DNA from 2 places in the Ureibacillus sp. FSL E2-3493 genome. Region 1 is predicted to be linked to the other one. Evidence: predicted binding sites of a transcription regulator. Region 1 holds the regulator's gene; the other holds the start of a gene.

Region 1 (4,443 bases):
GAATCAACTCGTTTTGCCTTTAGATTTAGAAGTAAAATTACAAAATAATGATATTGCTTTCCATATCCATCATCTAGTTGAAAGTATCCCTCATGAAGCGTTCGAACCATTTCTACGAAATGAGGGGTGTCCTGCCTATCATCCACGTATGATGCTTAAAATTATCTTATGTGCCTATACACAATCTATCTTCTCAGGACGGAAAATTGAAGCCCTATTAAAAGACAGTATCCGAATGATGTGGCTAGCCCAAGGATATGAACCAAGCTACCGTACAATCAACCGATTCCGTATTCAACCAGAAGTGAAAGATTTAATTCGTCAATGTTTCGTTCAATTCCGTTGCCAATTGATTGAAGAAAAGCTTATTGATCAAGAAGCAATTTTTATCGATGGTACAAAAATTGAAGCGAATGCGAATAAATTTACGTTTGTTTGGAAGAAAACCATTGAAAAATATCATCAAAGTTTAATTGAAAAGTCAAACCAGCTATACAATGAGTTACTAGAGAGTGAAATCATACCTGAAATTCAACGTGAAAGCGATGAACAGTTAACATTGGAAGAGCTCGCTCAATTGGTTCAAAAAGTGGACGATGTCGTAACTGAGTATGATAAACAAATTGAAACATCATCAGATGTTCCAGAACGAAAAGCCTTAAGAAATGAACGGAAATACCCGAAACAAGTGCGCAAGCAGTTGATTGATTTTGTCCTACGTAAACAAAAATACGAAAGAGACTTTGAAATCTTCGGTACACGCAATAGCTATTCTAAAACAGATCCAGATGCGACGTTTATGCGAATGAAAGATGATTATATGAAAAACGGACAATTAAAAGCTGGATATAATGTACAAATCGCAACGGAAGGTCAATATACGCTTGCCTATAGTATATATACAAATCCAACAGATACACGTACGTTAATTCCATTTCTAGATGAGATTGAGCAGCATTATTTTGAGTTACCAAAACACATTGTTGCAGATGCAGGTTACGGTAGTGAACAAAACTTTCATGATATCCTTTCGAATAGAAAACGAGAAGCACTTATTACGTATAGTATGTATTTGAAAGAACAAAAGAAAAAGTATAAACAAAACATATTTAATCCCGATAACTGGACGTATGATGAAGAAACCGATACATATACATGTCCTAATCAAAAACGTCTTGAATTTCAATATTATTCTGTCCGTAATGACCACACAGGCTTCCAACGGAAGCTCAAAATTTACGAGTGTGAAGACTGTTCGGGATGCCCATTCCGTTCATCGTGTACCAAAGCTAAAGAAGGCAACAATCGAAAATTAATGGTAAATGAAAAATGGGAACAGCAAAAAGAATATGTAAGAGCAAAGCTTTCAGAAGAGAAAACAAGTGCCATTTATCGAAGACGCAAAATCGATGTGGAACCAGTTTTTGGATTCTTGAAGGCTAATTTGCGTTTCACTCGATTTTCTGTACGAGGAAAATCGAAGGTAGAAAACGAAATGGGCCTCGCATTAATGGCTGTGAATTTAAGAAAATTCATGGCCATTAACTAAAGAAAAAAAGAATTTACATACAAAAATAGAGAAAGGTGAATTTGAGTTTCCTCAAATTCACCTTTCCCACTATTTGAAGCTAGTTATGTCCCAGCCTCCTTTTTTTATTTGTCAAAATATATTAAAATGTAGTTTTGCATACACAAAGAAGAGCTATTTTTCTAGAACAACTAGATTTGTTATAATAAGATTACTAATTAAAAGTGAGACGGGAGAAAAATTTTTATGAGATGTCCAGATTGTCAATATAATGGAACAAGGGTAGTGGATTCAAGGCCAGTAGATGACAATAAAGAAATTCGCCGAAGACGTGAGTGTGAGTCTTGTGGCTTTCGTTTTACAACCTTTGAAAAAATCGAGGAAACACCTTTAATTGTCGTTAAAAAGGATGGTTCCAGGGAAGAATTTAGTCGGGAAAAAGTATTGCGTGGTTTAATTCGAGCATGTGAAAAACGGCCGGTCGCTTTAGAAACGTTAGAGGGGATTGTCCTAACTATTGAAAAGGATTTAAGAAGAATAGGCAATTCGGAAGTCCGTTCGGAAGATGTAGGAGAAAAGGTCATGGATCTATTGGCACATGAGGATGAAGTCGCTTATGTTCGATTTGCCTCTGTTTATCGTCAATTTAAAGATATCAACGTCTTTATTTCTGAGTTGAAAGAATTGCTACATCGCCAAACGGATATAAAAAAATGAATGTGTGGAGGGAATTAAATGGTTCATTTGTATAAAGAAGTGCAGCCTACAGATCATTTTGAAATTAGTCTCCCTCAATTTCTTTCAACAAATGAACGCCAACTGTTAACATTATTTTATCAACCGTTGACAGGTCCTGAACCAATTAGTCTCTATTTAACTTTATGGGCAGAAGGGGAAGATTTACATACTACGCCTATGACCCATTATTATTTAATGAACGTTTTAAATATGTCTATTGGAAAAGTGTTTGAAGCACGTATTGCTTTAGAGGCGATCGGATTACTTCGTACATGGCGAAAGGATGAGGAAGATAGTCGCCATTTTATATACGAATTAATCCGACCCCTTGATGCCCATTCCTTTTTCCAAGACCCATTGTTATCGATGTTTTTATTTTCAAAAATTGGGGAACAGGCATATCGGAAATTGCGAAGACGTTTTATTAAACCGATGAATAAACAATCCTTTAAGGAAGTATCCCGTTCGTTTATGGATGTGTACAAGCCTGTCCATACGAATATACCAAAGGATGTAATAGAGGCAAATAGTAATAATCCAAATCAAAATTATCCTTTTTACTATGAGCAATTTGATTTTAATTTGTTAATGTCTGGTCTTTCAGAAAATCTGATTCCTTCCAGTAGTATTACTACGGATGTGAAGGAAGTGATAGCAAAACTGGCATTTTTATATCATTTATCCCCGTTGGATATGCAAAAGGTTGTGATTTTAGCATTGGATGATAATATGCAAGTTTCTCATGACCGATTAAAAAAGGCGGCAGCAGATTATTATAAATTAACTTTATCGAAGGAAGCGCCAAAGCTAGAGAAAACCTTTGTTCAAAGGGAACATCCAATGCCCGAAAAAATATCAAAGGAACAAGAATTACAATTGTATTTGGAAACGACTCCACCCCTTCAAGTGTTAAAGGATATTAATAATGGGAAGGAACCTTTACCATCTTCGGTTCAATTGGCGGAAGATTTAATTGTGAAACATGGGATGCCCGTTGGTGTAGTCAATGTATTGTTGGAGTATGTTATGCTAACAACGGATATGAAGCTTCCTCGAAAATATGTTGAAAGAATTGCAGATCATTGGATGAGGAAAAATTTAAAGACTGCAAAAGAAGCGATGGAATTAGCTCGTACGGAACGGGATAAATATACGAAGTGGAAAAATGAAAACGACAATAAAACTCAAGTGGCTACTTCCGGCTATAAAAAGCAAGCGAGGGCAAGTAAAGAAATCATTCCGGAATGGTTTTACAAAAGGAATGAAGAAAATAGTGAAAACGAGCAACAAGAACAGAAAGCTATTGATTTTGAGCAAGAGCGTTTGAAAATATTAAAAAAACTTGGTGTACAAGATGGGCAGGTGAACTAACATCGAACCGATTAATCAATCATTAAAAAGAACAATTAAAGTACCGTCCTTTGAAGAACGATACAACCAAATTCGTCGTGAAATATTGGAAAACCGTGAGATTCAACAATTTCTAGCAGAAAATGATCAAATCGTAACGACAGATATGGTCGATAGAAGTTTACCTAAATTACAGGAATATATTAGTCAATCGATTGATTGTTGTCATTGTGGCAATACGGAAAATTGTACAAACTATTTAAAAGGCTTTGTACCAAAATTATATATTTCGCAAAATACGATAGATGTTCGTTATGAAAGATGTCAGCAAAAAATACTTGAAGATGAACGCCGGGAAGTTGAACAGATGATTTCTAGTATGCATATGCCAAAGGATGTATTAAGTGCAACATTGAAAGATTTACAAATTGATCATACGTCCCGTGTCAATATTGCCAATAAAGCGGCAGATTTTATTGCTCAATATAAAAGCACGAATGAACTGCCTACAAAAGGTTTTTACTTATATGGTCAGTTTGGTGTTGGAAAATCCTTTGTACTAGGTGCGATTGCTAACGAATTAGCAACTTTAAAAATTCAATCCGTCGTCGTTTTCGTTCCTGAATTTTTACGGGAAATGAAAAATTCCATTCATGATCAATCGTTAAATGAAAAAGTGGATTATGTGAAACGGGCCCAAGTGCTCATGCTGGATGATATAGGTGCAGAAACATTATCCAGTTGGGCTAGAGATGAAATACTCGGTACCATTTTACATTATCGTATGAGTGAACAGCTCCCAACTTTCATTACTTCTAACTTTGACT
Region 2 (4,443 bases), 410 kb from region 1:
GCGAAACGTCTCCTTGACTTTGGATACCATCCACCAACAATCTACTTCCCATTAAATGTGGAAGAGGGAATGATGATTGAACCGACGGAAACAGAATCGAAGGAAACGTTAGATGCATTTTGCGATGCGATGATTCAAATTGCGAAGGAAACGGAAGAAAATCCTTCCTTAGTACAAGAAGCACCTCATACAACGGTAATTAGCCGTTTAGATGAAACGCGTGCGGCACGTACTCCAATTCTTCGTTATACAAAAGTAGAAGCTTAAAATCTAATTAGTGTAGATCGAGTCATTTTAATGGCTCTCTACACTTTTTGTCGTGGTGTGCAAGTGACATTCTATAACGTTTGAAAGGGGACAGCTCAATGGCTTGAGCATGTCCCCTTTCATTATTGGTTAAGCTTTTGTTTTAATTTTACCAGTCCAAGTTTTGAAACCGCCTTGAAGCTGATAAAGTTGGTTATATCCTTTTTTCTTTAAAAATAAAGCAGCACGGGCGCTACGTCCGGAGTTTTGGCAGTATAAATATACTGGTAAATCAGGTCGGATTTCTTTATAACGTTGACGTAATTGTGTTGATGGAATATTACGAGCACCTAAAATATGACCTGCTTCAAATTCTTTTGCTTCCCGTACATCGATTAGTTGAGCTTTTCGATAGCCTTGGATAAATTGATCTTGATTTAAGTTTGACACTGCTTTCTTTAAACGCAGTGTATTGACTAGAACATATACGATGATAAGGCCTAGTATGATAGCAATTGTATAAAGTACAGTCACTGCTTTCTTTCTCCTTTCTTTCTACATATTCCATTATAAAAGAGAAAGTAGCGATAGTCCAATGAGTTTGTTAAAATGATAGTTATGTGTGAGGAGATGATAGGTTTGAAATCAAAATGGTATTTTATTAATTCAGGTCCATGCAGTCCTTCTTATAATATGGCATTGGATGAAGCTTTACTAGATTTCCATAGTGAAGGAGAAATTCCTCCTGTCATTAGATTTTATGAGTGGAATCCAGCAACTCTATCAATCGGTTATTTCCAAAGTGCGAAGAAGGATGTTGATTTTGATGCTGTAAAGGCGCAAAATCTTGGCTTTGTTCGACGTCCTACTGGTGGACGAGCCGTTTTACATGAAAGTGAACTGACTTATAGTATTATCGTTACTGAACAATACCCCGAAATGCCTGCAGGGGTAACAGAAGCTTACCGGGTACTTAGTGAAGGCTTATTACTAGGCTTCCAAAACTTAGGGTTAGATGCTTACTTTAGTGTTCCTGATACAGAAGAAAAACTGGCTGATTTAAAAAAACCAAAAAGTGCTGTATGCTTTGATGCACCAAGCTGGTATGAACTTGTCGTAGAAGGGAAAAAGGTAGCAGGTAGTGCCCAAACACGTCAAAAAGGTGTCATTTTACAACACGGGGCTATATTATTAGATCTTGATGAAGAAAAATTGTTATCCCTCTTTAAATTTTCTTCACCAGAAATGAAAGAAAAAATGCGTGAAAAACTCCCTCAAAAGGCCGTAGCCATTAATCAATTAACAGATAAACAAATTACGATTCCACAATGTGTAGAAGCGTTTAAAAAAGGTTTTGAGCAAGCACTAGACATTGAATTAGTACCTTACGAATTATCGGACAAACAAAAGCAATATGTGAAAGAACTTGAACAAAAAAAATATTTAAATGATGAGTGGAACTTCAAAAAATAAAAGAGGAACGTATGTTTCTCTTTTCGGAAAAATTTTTTTATAGAGTTTAAACTATTGAATTTAAAGGGTTCAGGCAACTTTTAAAAAAATCAACCCCTTGCAACAATATTTGTTATGAGGTAATCTTTTCTAGTAAATAAATATTAACTACATCTAGTGTTGTTTATATTATTCGCATACAATATGTTGTATGTCTCTATCAATGTAAACAACACTAGATTTTATTAAGGGAGGCTGGCAGATGGTAATGTTAAGTGAAACGCATGCAACCATCCTCGTAGAACAACTAAATGAAGACATCAAGAATTTCCCACAAGTACATCCAATCACACCGGACATGCATATTACGCATAAGGGAGTATCAAGATTGGTTATGATTGACCGTTATTCCTTTAAGGATACGGAAAAGAAAACGTTAAAGCCTGGAGATTTTGTTGTATTAACTATTAAAGAAGATCCAAAGTTTCCTGCGCGCGGATTAGGGTTCATTCGTTCAATCGATGTGGAAGCAAAAAAAGCTGAAATATTAATTGAAGAAGAATACCGCCATGTATTAGACAATCCAATTGAACAAGAAACAGGCATCATTGTGCGTTCCTTAGACGTAATTGAAAAGCCTCTTGAAATTTATTACGAACAAATTGCAAAACGCAATGCGACTGGATTAGCTGCTGTTGAAGAAACAGAAGAAAATAAACAAAAATGGTTTGAAAAGTTTTATGAACAGCTTGCTTCATTAAAATTTATTCCTGCTGGTCGTGTATTGTATGGAGCAGGTTCTCAAACAGATGTTACATTCTTTAACTGTTACGTAATGCCTTTCGTACCAGATAGTCGTGAAGGTATTAGTGATCATCGAAAACAAGTAATGGAAATTATGAGCCGTGGTGGTGGCGTTGGTACAAATGGTTCAACATTACGTCCACGTAACACATTAGCCCGAGGTGTAAACGGTAAATCAAGCGGATCCGTATCGTGGCTTGATGATATTGCTAAGCTTACGCATCTTGTAGAGCAAGGTGGTAGCCGTCGTGGGGCGCAAATGATTATGTTAGCCGATTGGCATCCAGATATTGTGGAATTCATTATTTCAAAAATGCAAAACCCACGTATTCTTCGTTACTTAATTGAAAATACAGAAGATGAGTTAATTGCTTCATTAGCAAAGGAAAAGTTAAAATTCAAACCTTTAACACAACAAGAGGAAGCGATGTACCAAGGTATTGTAAACTATAAAGCAATTCCTGGTCTTGGCGGTTTCAACGAAGCGATTATAAAAGAAGCAGAAAGTAAATTACGTGATGGTGGAACTTATAGCGTTCATAATCCGGAATTTTTAACAGGTGCTAATATTTCGGTTACTTTAACAAAAGAATTCATGGAAGCAGTTGAACATGACGCTGATTATGAATTACGATTCCCAGATGTTGCGAACTACACTCCAGAAGAAATGGCTATTTACAACGAAAAATGGCATGAAGTAGGGGACGTACGTGAATGGGAAGCAATGGGTTACGGAGTTCGTACTTATCGAACAATTAAAGCTCGAGAACTGTGGAACTTAATTAATATTTGTGCTACATATGCTGCGGAACCGGGTATTTTCTTTATCGATAATGCGAACGACATGACGAACGCTCGTGCCTATGGTCAAAAAGTGGTTGCAACAAACCCATGTGGAGAACAACCCCTTGCACCATACTCAGTATGTAATTTAGCTGCTGTCAATTTAGCTCAATTTGCCAATATAGAAACAAAAACAGTTAATTACGATGCACTACGGGAAACCGTTCGTATCGGAGTACGTATGCAAGATAACGTCATTAATGCGACACCTTACTTCTTAGAACCAAACCGTAAACAAGCGTTAGGTGAACGTCGAGTAGGTCTTGGAGTAATGGGTCTTGCCGATTTATTAATTTATTGTGAAAAAGAGTATGGCTCTCCTGAAGGCAATGAATTAGTAGATAAAATCTTTGAAACGATTGCTGTAACAGCTTATGAAACATCTATCGAACTTGGTAAAGAACGTGGTAGCTTCCCATTCTTACAAGGTGAAACAGAAGAAGAAACGAAACGTTTAAGAGAAGCCTTCATTAACACTGGTTATATGAAGAAAATGCCTGAACATGTTCGACAAGGAGTGCTTGAAAATGGTATTCGTAATTCCCACTTATTAACGGTTGCTCCAACAGGATCTACTGGTACGATGGTTGGGGTTGCAACGGGATTAGAACCATACTTCTCCTTCACTTACTACCGTTCTGGTCGTCTTGGTAAGTTCATTGAAGTAAAAGCTGAAATTGTGCAAGATTATTTAAATAATCATCCAGAAGCAGATGAAAACAATTTACCACATTGGTTTATTTCATCGATGGAGTTAACGCCTGAAGCCCATGCGGATGTACAATGTGTTATCCAACGTTGGGTAGATTCATCGATTTCTAAAACAGTAAACGCACCAAAAGGCTACACAGTAGAGCAAGTACAAAAAGTGTACGAACGTCTATACAAAGGTGGAGCAAAAGGTGGAACGGTTTACGTAGATGGTAGCCGTGATTCACAAGTACTTACATTAAAAGCAGAATCATCCCATGATGAGCAATTAGCCTTTGATGAAGTATTGGAAGAGAAAGTCGTTGAAAAACAACCCGTTGTATTAGTGGATACAATTGCCCCTCTTACTACTACAAACGTTACAATCGGTTCCGAAGTAGGGAATAC

What was found. Region 1 encodes NrdR, which represses ribonucleotide reductase genes. Its sites were predicted from a motif close to AACACNATATATNGTGTT; they were not measured.
Region 2: a site for NrdR is predicted at 1,895-1,912, ahead of MHH69_RS10185 (vitamin B12-dependent ribonucleotide reductase). Genes of this name have one in related genera too.

The regions. Positions count from the first base shown of each region.
Region 1 is NZ_JBBOPK010000001.1:2,396,600-2,401,042, reverse strand. It holds gene MHH69_RS12360 (IS1182 family transposase) at 1-1,549, shown strand, start outside; gene nrdR (transcriptional regulator NrdR) at 1,775-2,245, shown strand; gene MHH69_RS12350 (replication initiation and membrane attachment family protein) at 2,264-3,637, shown strand; gene dnaI (primosomal protein DnaI) at 3,639-4,443, shown strand, end outside.
Region 2 is NZ_JBBOPK010000001.1:1,990,846-1,995,288, reverse strand. It holds gene gcvPB (aminomethyl-transferring glycine dehydrogenase subunit GcvPB) at 1-267, shown strand, start outside; gene MHH69_RS10195 (rhodanese-like domain-containing protein) at 397-780, opposite strand; gene MHH69_RS10190 (lipoate--protein ligase family protein) at 940-1,719, shown strand; gene MHH69_RS10185 (vitamin B12-dependent ribonucleotide reductase) at 1,961-4,443, shown strand, end outside.